Regions from separate parts of the Arthrobacter sp. 8AJ genome, predicted to be linked through region 2. Evidence: riboswitches for the same ligand, from Rfam matches in the RefSeq annotation. Region 2 holds a riboswitch; the other holds the start of a gene.
The links. A riboswitch is a leader RNA that binds a small molecule or an ion and turns the genes downstream of it on or off. The one in region 2 is predicted to bind thiamine pyrophosphate.

Region 1 (3,119 bases), 1.3 Mb from region 2:
CGGCGTCACCGGCGGCCTGGCGTGCGGCGGCACGAAGGGCGGCTTCGAAGGGTTCCTCGATCAGGCGCCGGACCCTGATCAGGGCCGGTTCCCACTCCCAGGCGTCGCTGACCCCGTCCAGGCCTGAATAATGCAGTTCGTAGAGGCAAAAGAGGGACAGCTGGATGTCTTCGTCGGCGATGATGTCACCGGTTCCGGCCACCTGTCCCGCTACCAGCCGGTACAGCCCGTCCAGCTCGGACGTGGCTGCATCAGGGGCCTTGGACAGGGCCGCAAAGACGGCGCTGCTGATGGGGCCTCTGGTGTCCGGGATTCTCATGGTGCTCCTTGGTTGCCGCGCCGGTTCCGGGAAGGGACGCCGATGGTGCTCCCATGCCCTGTGGTGGTTGTACCCCGGGGACAACATAGTAAGCATGATTACTAATGAAAGCTAAGCGGCCTGGTGCCGCCTGGCATGTACGGGTGCTTGTCCCGCTGCGCCTGGTCAGCCAGGGCTGGTTGGCCGGCGCTACTCGTCCAGCGCCGACCCCAGGATGTCGCGCAGTGCCTCAACCACCAGTTCGTGGTCCTGCAGCTGCGGCAGTCCGGACACCGCCACGGAAGCCACCACCCCAACGCCCGTGACGTGGATCGGAAACGCGCCCCCGTGTGCCGCATAGCGGGACTGGTCGAACCAGGCGTTGTCCTCGATCCGGCCGCCTCCCAGCCGGCCACGCAGTCCCACCAGGAGGGAGGGCGCCTCGTGCCGGAGGGCAGTGCGCTGCTTGGCCCGGATCCAGTGGCCGTTGTCAGGCGTGGCGCCAGGAAGTGCGACATGGAACAGCACCTGCTCACCCTTGGCGATGTCTATGGCGATGGGCAATGACCGCTCCTTGCCCAGCTCAACGAGGAGGAGGCCAAGGTTCAACGCATCGTCCAGCGAGAAGCCGGGGAACTGGAGCTCCCGGACCTCCGCCTCAATACGGGCAATCTGAGCCTCCAGTGAGCCCTCCGGCTGGGCGTCGCTGGAATCAGGATCGAACCCGGTCACATCCGGTGGATTGGCGGTCATGGCCCTCAATCTACTCCTGCCAGGTGTAAACTTGACCACGCCCAACTGGGCGAAATAACAGCGTTACCCAACCACAAAGCAACACTAAAAACGACAGGGGAGCGCCGCCGTCGGGCATCCTGGCACAGGCCGGGCACCGCAGGTGGGCGCTGAGAGTGCGGACAGCCGCAGACCCTCGAACCTGATCCGGTTAGTACCGGCGCAAGGGAGTCGAGTTCTCAAAGTGTCGCGGATGCACGGCCACAGGCCCGCAGCCGGGTCCACTTTCCCCTCCTGTTTCCCAGGAGGATCACATGAGTACTGCAGCAATCAAGAAGACCACCAGTAAGTCCTGGCGCGTCGTGGACATCGTCGTCGCCGCCCTGGTGGCCATCGCGGGCGGCGTCATTTTCTGGGCATGGGACCAGGGGGCCGCCGCACTGTCCGCCCCCATGAACGCCGCCTACCCGCCCCTGACCGGACTGCTCGCCGGCGGCTGGATGATTCCCGGGGTGCTGGGCATGCTCATCATCCGCAAGCCCGGGGCTGCCCTGTTCTGCGAGACCGTAGCCGCCACCGGCGAACTGCTGATGGGTTCCCAGTACGGCGCCTCGGTCCTGTTTTCGGGTTTCATCCAGGGCCTGGGCGCGGAAATCATTTTCGCGATCTTCGTCTACCGCAAGTTCAACCTGCCTGTATCGCTGCTGGCCGGCGCCGCGGCAGGGTTCTTCTGCGGCCTGAATGACTCGTTTGCCCCGTGGGGCTGGAACATTGCCTACTCCGGCGCGGACAAGCTCGCCTACATCGTGCTGACCACCCTTTCCGGGGCCATCCTGGCGGGCGCTTTGTCCTGGCTTGCCACCCGCGGCCTGGCCCGCACCGGCGTGCTGAGCTCCTTCGCGTCCCGCAAGGCTGCCACGGAGCCCGTCTTCTCCTGATGGCACCCTCCCAGGATGCCTCCGGCACGGTCCGGCCTGCCGCCATCGCCGCCCGCGGCTGGGGATGGCGGCACGCCGGACGGGCCAAGCCCGCCGTCCACGGCCTTGACCTGGACATCGCCCCCGGGGAGCGGGTGCTCCTGCTGGGGCCTTCCGGCGCCGGGAAGTCCACGCTGCTGCACGCCCTTGCCGGCGTCCTGGGCGACATCAACGACGACGGCGAGGCAGGCGACGCCGACGAGTCCGGTTCGCTGCTGGTGGACGGAGCCCCGCCACGGGCACGGCGCGGCCGCGCCGGCCTCATGCAGCAGGACCCGGAGACCCAGGTGGTCCTGTCGCGGGTGGGGGACGACGTCGCCTTCGGCGCCGAAAACCTTGCGGTGCCCCGCGACGCCATCTGGCCGCGCGTTCACGAGGCACTTGCCGACGTCGGGCTCGCCCACCTCCCGCTGGACCACCCGACGTCGGCCCTCTCCGGCGGCCAAAAGCAGCGCCTGGCGCTGGCGGGCATCCTGGCAATGCGTCCCGGACTGATCCTGCTGGACGAGCCCACCGCCAACCTGGACCCGGACGGCGTGCTGGAGGTCCGCGACGCCGTGGCCCGCTCCCTGGACAAAACCGGGGCGACGCTGGTGGTGGTGGAGCACCGGGTGTCCGTCTGGAAGGACCTCGTGGACCGGATCGTGGTCCTGCAGCCCGGCTCCGCCGCGGATCCTGCAGTGCTCCTGGACGGGCCGCCGGACCGCGTCCTTACGGAGGCGCGGACCATGCTGGCCGCTGCCGGCGTCTGGGTGCCCGGGTATGTGCCGGCCACACGCGCCCGCGCCGCCCTCCCGGCTCCCGGTGCAGGCAGCCTCCTGCTGGCCGCAGAGCAGCTGGGCGTCTCCCGCGAACGCCCCCGCCGCAAAGGCTTCCGGAAGATCCCGCCGGTCCCGGTCCAGGAAGGCGTGGCCGCGCAGGTCCGTGCCGGGCAGGCCCTTGCCATCACCGGCGCCAACGGTGCCGGCAAGTCCACGTTCGCGCTGACCCTCGCAGGGCTGCTTGAGCCGGTGTCCGGAAAAGTGTCCGCGACGCTGGACCTCAGCCGCGGTGCCGGCGTCGATCCGTACAAGTGGAAGGCCGAGCAGCTGATTTCGCGGGTGGGCACGGTG
Region 2 (9,816 bases):
AGCTGGCTGATGCGGGGCGGAAGGGCGAAGTAGACGGCCACCGGGCCGTGCAGCCCGGCGAGCAGGGCAGCAAGGGCACCCTTGGCCGTGACGTCCACCTGGTGGTAGGCCGTCTCCTTCTGCATGGCCTCCAAGGCGTCCTTCCCCGGCTGGTCTGCTGTGCCGGCCGCCGCGGCAAAGGACGACTCCACCCGCTCCCGCCATTGTTCCGGTGTCCACGGATCCGAACCTGCGCCCACCAGGCTGAGGCCCTCCGCCCGTCCTGCCGCAACAAGGCGGGCGAGGCCCGGCAGGAGGAGCCGGCCCGTGAGGTCGCCCGAGGCGCCGAGGATGAGCAGGGTCTTGACAGTTGTTTGGCTCGTCATTTTGCCAGCATGCCATCTACCGTGCCTGACTTGATACCCTAGATAGTCGAGTCCCGATCATCTCCTGAAAGAAGTTCACGGCGCGTGTTCAATTCACTCTCTGACCGGTTGACAGCAACCTTCAAGAATCTCCGCGGCAAGGGCCGCCTGACGGAGGCCGATGTTGATGCCACTGTCCGCGAGATCCGCCGTGCCCTTTTGGACGCCGACGTCGCCGTTCCGGTGGTCCGTGAATTCACGGGCCGCGTCCGCGAACGCGCACTCGGCGCCGAGGTTTCGGCTGCCCTGAACCCCAGCCAGCAGATCGTCAAGATCGTCAACGAGGAACTCGTGGAGATCCTCGGCGGCGAGACCCGGCGGATCCGGCTGGCAAAGAACGGCCCCACCGTCATCATGCTGGCCGGCCTCCAGGGTGCGGGCAAGACCACCCTGGCCGGCAAGCTGTCCAAGTGGCTGAAGGCCCAGGGCCACAGCCCCCTGCTGGTGGCGTGCGACCTCCAGCGCCCCAACGCCGTCACCCAGCTCCAGGTGGTGGGCCAGCGCGCCAACGTGCCGGTCTTCGCCCCGCACCCGGGAGCCACCTCCACGGAGCTGGACCAGCCCGCCGGTGACCCGGTCGCCGTCGCGCGCGCCGGTGTGGAGGAAGCACGACAGAAGCTGCACGACGTCGTCATCGTGGACACCGCCGGCCGCCTTGGCGTGGACGCCGGCATGATGGAGCAGGCCCGCCAGATCCGCCGGGCCATCGTCCCCAACGAAGTCCTGTTCGTGATCGACTCCATGATTGGCCAGGACGCCGTCAACACGGCCCTGGCGTTCGACGAAGGCGTGAACTTCACCGGCATCGTGCTGTCCAAGCTCGACGGCGATGCCCGCGGTGGTGCCGCACTGTCCGTTGCGTCGGTCACCGGCAAGCCGGTCATGTTCGCTTCCACCGGTGAAGGCCTGGACGACTTCGAGCTGTTCCACCCGGACCGGATGGCCTCGCGCATCCTGGACATGGGCGACATCCTCACGCTCATCGAGCAGGCCGAAAAGGCCTGGGACAAAGACGAAGCTGCCCGCATGGCGAAGAAGTTCGCCGACCAGGAAGACTTCACCCTCGAAGACTTCCTGGCCCAGATGCAGCAGATCCGCAACATGGGCTCTATGAAGAAGATGCTCATGATGATGCCGGGCGCGCAGAACATCCGGCAGCAGCTCGAACAGTTCGACGAGCGGGAGATTGACCGCGTCGAGGCGATCGTCCGGTCCATGACCCCCCACGAGCGGCTGGCCCCCAAGATCATCAACGGCTCACGGCGCGCCCGCATCGCCCGTGGTTCCGGTGTCCACGTCTCCGAGGTCAATGGCCTGCTGGAGCGCTTCGCCCAGGCCCAGAAGATGATGAAGAAGATGGCACAGGGCGGCATGCCGGGAATGCCCGGGATGCCCGGCCTGCCCGGAGCCGGCGGCGGTGCGCGCAAGAATGCCAAGAACGCGCCGAAAAAGAAGCCGAAGTCGGGAAACCCGGCCAAGGCTGCGCAGGAGCGCAAGGAGGCCGAGGCCCGCCGGGCCAACGCTGCCAAGGCACTGCCCACCGGCGCGGCCTTCGGCCAGCAGGGCGGCGATTTCGACCCGTCCCAGCTGAACCTTCCCAAGGGCTTCGACAAGTTCATGGGCAAGTAGCAACCAACTGAGTAGCGCCAGGTGCCGTTTTGACCGGTCAAAACGACACCTGGCGCTACTTACTTGGGATGCCGGCACCGTGGAATAGGGTTGGGATATGTTCAAGCAGAGGGTAGTGTTCGTGCACGGCGCCGGTACCTTTGGCGCCGCCGCATGGCCCCGCCAGCACGGCATGGGACTTGCCTATGATGCCCTGTTCCTCCGCAGGCACGGCTACGATTCCGCCGCGGAGCCGCTGGAATCCTCCTTCGCGGAAGACACCGCGATCATCCTAAGGTCGCTTGCCGACGATGGCCGCGGGGCCGCCGGCGGACATGTGGTGGCGCACTCCCAGGGGGCGATCCCCGCCATGATGGCCGCGGTGGAACGCCCGGACCTGGTCTTTTCCCTGACCCTGGTGGAACCGGCCTGCCTGTCGCTGACGGCGGAACTGCCGGCCACGGCCGCGCATATCAGCCTGATGCAGCCGCTTTTCGACGTCCGCCACCAGCTCAGTGACGACGACTTCCAGCGCGAATTCGTCCGCCGCGTCTACGCCACCGACCTCCAGCAGCCGGCCACCATCGAGGAAAAACGCTCCGCCCGCAGGCTGCGCCTTCAGGCGCCGTCCTGGGAGGCGCCGCTGCATATTGTTCCCGGTGTCCCCACGCTGGTCCTGACCGGTGGCTGGGAGCCGCTTTATGAGGAAATTGCCGGGTACCTCAGGGAGACCGGTGCCCTGCACCGCGTTGCCGCGGGAGGGCACCGGCCCCAGGACTCCCTGGACGGGGACCGGGCCATCCGCCAGTTCATCAGCGGGGTCAGCCGAAGCCAGCCCGCCCGGGCGTCCTAGCTGCCGGCAGCGACTGTCGGTTCCGGCAGGTACACCTTGCCGCCCTTGGCCAGGAACTCCTGGCTCTTCTCCCGCATGCCGGATGCCATGTCCGCCAGTGCCGCCTGCGAGTCTGCCGACCCGTATTCGTCACGGATGTCCTGGCTGATCCGCATGGAGCAGAACTTGGGGCCGCACATGGAACAGAAGTGCGCCGTCTTGGCCGGTTCAGCGGGAAGCGTCTCGTCGTGGAACGCCTCCGCGGTCACAGGATCCAGGGACAGGGCGAACTGGTCGCGCCAGCGGAATTCGAACCGTGCCTTGGACAGGGCGTCGTCCCGTTCGTGCGCCCCCGGGTGGCCCTTGGCCAGGTCCGCCGCGAGCGCCGCGATCTTGTAGGTGATGACACCCGTCTTGACGTCGTCCTTGTTGGGCAGGCCCAGGTGTTCCTTTGGCGTGACGTAGCAGAGCATGGCGGTCCCGTACCTGGCAATCTCGGTGGCGCCGATTGCCGACGTGATGTGGTCGTAGCCGGGAGCGATGTCGGTGACCAGCGGGCCCAGGGTATAGAAGGGCGCACCCTTGCACAGCTCCTGCTGCCGTTCCACGTTCTCACGGACCAGGTGGAAGGGAACGTGGCCGGGCCCCTCCACCATTACTTGGACGTCGTATTCCCAGGCCCGCTGCGTCAGCTCGGCGAGCGTGTCCAGCTCCGCGAACTGCGCGGCGTCGTTGGCGTCCGCCGTGGAACCGGGGCGGAGGCCGTCACCCAGGGAGAAGGCGACGTCGTATTTGGCGAAGATTTCACACAGCTCGTCGAAGTGCGTGTACAGGAAGTTCTCCTGGTGGTGGGCCAGGCACCAGCCCGCCATGATGGAGCCGCCGCGCGAGACGATGCCGGTGACGCGGTTGGCCGTGAGCGGGACATACCGGAGCAGCACGCCGGCGTGGATGGTCATGTAGTCCACACCCTGCTCGCACTGTTCGATCACGGTGTCGCGGAAGATCTCCCACGTGAGGGCGTTGGCCTCGCCGTTGACCTTTTCCAGCGCCTGGTAGATCGGCACCGTCCCGATCGGCACGGGGGAGTTGCGGATAATCCACTCCCGCGTGGTGTGGATGTCGTCGCCGGTGGAGAGGTCCATGACGGTGTCGGCACCCCACTGGGTGGCCCACTGCAGCTTGTCCACCTCCTCCGCGATGGAGCTCGTCACCGCGGAGTTGCCAATGTTCGCGTTGATCTTCACCAGGAAAGCCTTGCCAATGATCATCGGCTCGGATTCCGGATGGTTGATGTTGTTCGGGATGATGGCCCTGCCGGCGGCAACCTCGCTGCGGACCAGTTCAACGTCGCAGTTTTCGCGCAGCGCCACGAAGCGCATTTCCTGCGTGACGATTCCCTGCCGGGCATAGTGCATCTGCGTCACCGTCCGGCCGTCGACGGCGCGGCGTGGCACCGGCTGTGCGCCCTTCCACTCCGCGGAGGCAGCGCCGCGGCGCACGGCCGAGCGGCCGTCGTCGAGCAGGTTGCGCTCCCGGCCGCCGTAGGGCTCGGTGTCCCCGCGCGCGGCGATCCACTCTGCGCGGAAAGGCTGCAGCCCGCGGACGGGGTCGCTACCGGGTCCGGCAGTCCGGTAGGTCCGGAAGGGTGCGTTCGGCTGGCCGTTGGGTGACGGCTCAAGGGAAATTTCCGTCACCGGTACCCGGATCCCGGACGCCTCATCCGCAAGGTAGGCGAGGGAATGGGACTTCAGGGACTGGGTTACCTGCGGAACTGATGTGTCGCCGGGCTCCCCGGCGGACGGCAGCAGGGCAGGGTTCAACTGGGTGTTTTGCGTACTCAAGGGAATACTCACTTCCTTCGCCGGCATTACCCGGACAGGTTCAACGGTCGCAGGCTGCGTCAGCCCGATCTCAGCCCCTGCAAGGGCACCCGTGTGGTCAGGAACGAAGCTACCACAGGCCCCTGACCCAGGCTTGTCATAATTGCGGTGCTAGCCTGACCGGGCATCGAAAGGAGCCCCATGGCAGACATCATCCACTTCCGTGGACCCGTCCTGACCGCGCCGGACCGGGTACGGCATGGACTGTGGTCGGTGGACGGAAGGCTCACGTTCAACAAGCCGGACACTCCTCCCGGCCGGGTACTCGACGGCTGGGTCCTGCCGGGCTTCGTGGACGCCCACTGCCACATCGGCCTGGGCCCCGCGGGCCCCGTGGAGCCCGCAGCCGCCAGGGACCAGGCGCAGGCGGACCTCAACGCCGGAACCCTCCTGGTCCGGGATGCCGGCTCGCCGGCGGATACCCGCTGGATGCAGGGTGGCAGGGACTTCCCGGTGTTGATCCGTGCCGGGCGCCATATCGCCCGGACGCGCCGTTACCTGCGCGGCTTCGCTGAGGAAGTTGAACCGGACGGCCTCGTGGAGGCCGTCCGCAAGCAGGCGCGCGACGGCGACGGCTGGGTCAAGCTGGTGGGTGACTGGATTGACCGCAGCGCCGGTGACCTGGCGCCGTCGTTTCCCGCCGCCGTCGTCCGCGATGCCGTCCAGGCGGCGCACGACGAAGGCGCCAGGGTGACGGCGCACTGCTTCGCCGAAGACACCCTCGACCAGGTGCTGGACGCCGGCATCGACTGCGTCGAGCACGCCACCGGGCTCCTGCCCCGCCACCTGCCCCGGTTCGTGGAGCAGGGCGTACCGATCGTGCCCACGCTCATCAATATCGCCACCTTCCCCGACATTGCCGCCCAGGCGGACGCGAAATTCCCGCGCTATGCAGCCCACATGCGCGCCTTATGGGAACGCAGGCTCGAGCGGGTGGCGGAAGCCCACGCAGCGGGTGTGCGCATCTTTGCCGGCACCGATGCCGGCAGCGTGATCCGGCACGGCCGGATCACCGACGAAATCCTTGCTTTGCACAGCGCCGGCCTTCCCATGGCAGCAGCCCTCGACTCCGCCTGCTGGGCAGCCCGCAACTGGCTGGGAGCGGATGGAGTGGAAGAGGGGGCCCGCGCCGACGTCGTCGTATGCCGGGAAGATCCGCGGGCTGTACCGGAGACCATTACGGCGCTGGAGCACGTGGTGCTGGGCGGGCGGATCATTCGCTGACAAACGGTTCACGGGGACTTGGAATAAATTGAAGCTTCAAGTAATTTTAATAGGTGACAGGCCGCCAATGGGACGGCCGCCAATGCAAGGAGCCTTCAATGACCGCATCAGCCAGCAGCCAGGATCTTCTTCCTGCCGACCTCGCCATGGGCACCGTGATGCTCAAGGTGGGCGACATGAAGGTCATGACCGACTACTACCAGCGTGCGCTGGGCCTTGAGGTGGTGGCAGAGCAGGACGGCGGGCTCTACCTTGGCCGCCTGGGCCGGCCGTTGGTCCACCTTGCGCCGGCTCCCGGACTGCACCTTCCCGGCAGGGGAGAGGCGGGCCTGTTCCACACCGCGCTGCTCTTCGAGGACCAGGCCTCCCTGGCCGCGACCTTCGCCACTGCTGCCCAGTACGAGCCGCGGGCCTTCACGGGCAGTGCCGACCACCTGGTCAGCGAAGCCTTCTACTTCACCGACCCCGAGGGCAACGGCATCGAGCTGTACTGGGACCGCCCCCGCAGCAACTGGTCCTGGAACGGGACCGACGTGGTCATGGACAGCCTGGCGCTCCCGCCGCAGCGCTACCTTGAGCAGTACCTCACCGAGGAGTCCCTGGAAGGCCAGCGGCAGACGGCGGCCGGCGTAGGCCACGTCCACCTCCAGGTTGGCGATGTGCAGACCGCCCGCGACTTCTATGTGGGAACGCTCGGTTTCGAAAAGACCGCGGGTTGGCACGGGCAGGCACTGTTCGTCTCCGCAGGCCGCTACCACCACCACATGGCCATGAACGTCTGGAACAGCCGCGGCGCAGGTCCGCGCAAGGACACCCTTGGGCTGGGTGAGGTGCTCATCGAGGTTCCGTCAGGGGACGACGTCGGGGCGCTGACCGACCGCCTGAAGGTTGCCGGGGTGCCCGCCCACCACACCGGTTCGGAACTCAGGTTCGAGGACCCGTGGCGGAACCGGATCCGCGTGGCCGTCCGCTGATTGATCCCGCCCCGGGCCGCACTGCGCGGGCGGCCCGCGGGTGTGCGCCGGCCGCCCCGCAGCTACTAGGCTGATCCCGTACGGCCGGGCGGCAGGCAGCGCCCGGCGCGCAGCTCCGCCAACGGAAGAAGGGCACCAGCCATGGGCTTCACCGAGATCTTTGTCGCCACCCATGACGCCGCGCTGAAACGCGCCGGCCTCCTTGATGAAGGACGCGGCTCCGCGGACGGCGCTGCTGCCGGCCAGGCCGTGCGGATCCAGGGCATTAGCGACTTCGAGGTGGAGCAACTCGGCGATCTTGCCGGGACGGCCGTCCACGCCGGCGGGGCCGATTATGAGCTGACCATGGTCGATGTCGCCAGCGACTCCCTCCTTGCCGTTCCGCCGGCAATGGTCCGGGCTCTGGCCGACCTGCTCACCTATGAAACCGAGGGCGAAGGCAGCGTCCTTGACGACGTGGCGGAGCAATGGGCCGCCCAGGAGGACATGCCGTTTGATGCCGCCCAGGCGCGGACGTACGTGCAGCAGCTGGCGGAACTTGCTGCCGGAATCGACGATTCCGAACGGACCGGGCTGTACGTCTGGTCCGTCTGACCCTTCCCGGCCCGTTTTCGGAACTGCCCTGCGGGCCGCAGGCAGTCTTCGGGCGGCCTGCGGCGCCACGGACGGCAGTGCCAAGTCGAAATAACAGCGCTCATCTGGCACAATAAACAGGTACTCGATCTGCGTGGCCCCTCTCTCCGCGTCCGGATCCTGTCCTTCGAGCCCGCAAGTATGGCCCGCCCCACGGGTGCAGAACGCCGGGTTCACCCCTTTTCTGAAACAGGAGTGACCACAAAAGTGGCCGTAAAGATTCGCCTTAAGCGCTTCGGCAAGATGCGCGCCCCGTACTACCGCATCGTCGTCGCGGACTCACGCACCAAGCGTGACGGCCGCGCCATCGAGGAAATCGGCAAGTACCACCCCACCGAAGAGCCCTCGTTCATCGAGGTCAACTCCGAGCGTGCACAGTACTGGCTGTCCGTCGGCGCCCAGCCGTCCGAGCAGGTTGCCGCGATCCTGAAGATCACCGGTGACTGGCAGAAGTTCAAGGGCCTGCCGGGCCAGGAAGGCACCCTCAAGACCAAGGTCGAGAAGGAAGCTTTCGTTGCCCCGGAAAAGGGCTCGGTCATCATCCCGGAAGCCATCACCAAGAAGGCTTCCAAGTCTGACGCTGCCGAGGCCCCGGCCGACGCCGAAGCTGAGACCACCGAGGCTGAGTAGATTGCTGGCAGAAGCGCTGGAGCACCTGGTCCGCGGAATCGTTGATTCCCCGGACGACGTCAAGGTCAGTTCCAAGAGCAACCGCCGCGGGGACACCCTCGAGGTGCGCGTTCACCAGGACGACCTCGGACGGGTGATTGGCCGCCAGGGCCGCACCGCGCGCGCTTTGCGCACCGTGGTGGCTGCACTGGCCGGCGGCGAACCGGTACGGGTCGACGTCGTCGACACCGACCGTCGCCGCTGAGCGCTCGGCAATACCACTTTTTGCTCCGGCCCCTCCACCACCAGGTGGAGGGGCCGGAGTTCTTTCACAACAAAGTGCTTTCAGTAGAAACACCACAACGCGGAACAGAGGAACAGATGCAGCTTCAGGTGGCACGGATTGGCAAGCCGCACGGCATTCGCGGGGAAGTCACCGTCCAGGTGTTGACCGACGCTCCGGAGGACAGGTTTGTCCCCGGAACGGAGTTCGTGGTCGAGCCTGCCGCGGCCGGTCCCCTGACCGTGAGCAGTGCGCGCTGGAACAAGGACATCCTGCTGCTCGGTTTTGAGGAAGTGGCGGACCGGAACCGTGCCGAGACCCTCCGCGGAGCCAAGCTCTTCATCGAAACCGAAGAGCTGGACGAGGACGACGACGAGGGCTGGTACGAGCACGAACTGGTCGGCCTGGAAGCACGGGTCGGGTCCCAGGTGGTGGGCAAGGTGACAGCCCTGAACACCATGCCGGTCCAGGACCTGCTGGTGGTTACCACCCCGGGCGGCGACGAAATCCTCATCCCGTTCGTGGAGCAGATCGTCCCTGAGGTGAACATCGAGGAAGGCTTCATCCTCCTCACCCCGCCGGACGGCCTCTTCGACGTCAACTCGGACGAAGCCGCCGCCCCGGAAGCCGAAGGCAACGCCTAGATGCGGATCGACGTCGTCAGTATCTTCCCCGAATACCTTGCCCCGCTCGAACTCTCACTGATCGGCAAGGCCCGCCAGGACGGCATCCTGGACCTGCACGTCCACGACCTGCGCAGCTTCACCACGGACAAGCACCGTTCCGTCGACGACACCCCGTACGGCGGCGGCGCCGGCATGGTCATGAAGCCCGAGCCCTGGGCTCAGGCACTCGCGGCAGTGGCCGACGGGCGCCCGGACCCGGACCGCAAGCCCGTGCTGATCGTCCCCTCGCCCGCCGGCGAGCGGTTCACCCAGGCCCTTGCTTACGAACTGGCTGAGGAACAGCACCTCGCTTTTGCGTGCGGACGGTACGAGGGCATCGATGAGCGGGTCATCGAATGGGCGCAGGAGCACTTCACTGTCCGTCCGGTGAGCCTGGGCGACTACGTCCTCAACGGCGGGGAAGTGGCCGTCCTGGCCATGGTGGAGGCCATTGGCCGCCTGCTGCCCGGGGTGGTGGGAAATCCCGAGTCGCTGGTGGAGGAATCCCACTCGGACGGGCTCCTGGAGTACCCGGTCTACACCAAGCCCTCCGTCTGGCGGGACCGCGAAGTGCCCCCGGTGCTCCTCAGCGGCAACCACGGCCGGATCGCCCAGTGGCGCCGCCACGAACAGTACCGCCGCACCGCGGAGCGCCGTCCGGACCTGCTGGAGGGGTTCGACGCCGGCAGCCTCCCGCGCGC

Region 1: it holds a riboswitch for thiamine pyrophosphate, as region 2 does, so the genes downstream of both, BACI349Y_RS02515 (ECF transporter S component) here and thiC (phosphomethylpyrimidine synthase ThiC) in region 2, are expected to answer to the same signal.

What each region holds. Positions count from the first base shown of each region.
Region 1 covers NZ_LR733289.1:552,925-556,043, forward strand. Annotated here, with positions in the region: gene BACI349Y_RS02505 (iron-containing redox enzyme family protein) at 1-319, opposite strand, end outside; gene BACI349Y_RS02510 (heme-degrading domain-containing protein) at 509-1,051, opposite strand; TPP riboswitch at 1,137-1,277, shown strand; gene BACI349Y_RS02515 (ECF transporter S component) at 1,345-1,968, shown strand; gene BACI349Y_RS02520 (ABC transporter ATP-binding protein) at 1,968-3,119, shown strand, end outside.
Region 2 covers NZ_LR733289.1:1,834,617-1,844,432, forward strand. Annotated here, with positions in the region: gene BACI349Y_RS08465 (glucose-6-phosphate dehydrogenase) at 1-365, opposite strand, end outside; gene ffh (signal recognition particle protein) at 450-2,033, shown strand; gene BACI349Y_RS08475 (alpha/beta hydrolase) at 2,131-2,865, shown strand; gene thiC (phosphomethylpyrimidine synthase ThiC) at 2,862-4,688, opposite strand; TPP riboswitch at 4,684-4,791, opposite strand; gene BACI349Y_RS08485 (amidohydrolase family protein) at 4,869-5,951, shown strand; gene BACI349Y_RS08490 (VOC family protein) at 6,050-6,925, shown strand; gene BACI349Y_RS08495 (hypothetical protein) at 7,067-7,519, shown strand; gene rpsP (30S ribosomal protein S16) at 7,766-8,188, shown strand; gene BACI349Y_RS08505 (RNA-binding protein) at 8,190-8,432, shown strand; gene rimM (ribosome maturation factor RimM) at 8,549-9,094, shown strand; gene trmD (tRNA (guanosine(37)-N1)-methyltransferase TrmD) at 9,095-9,816, shown strand, end outside.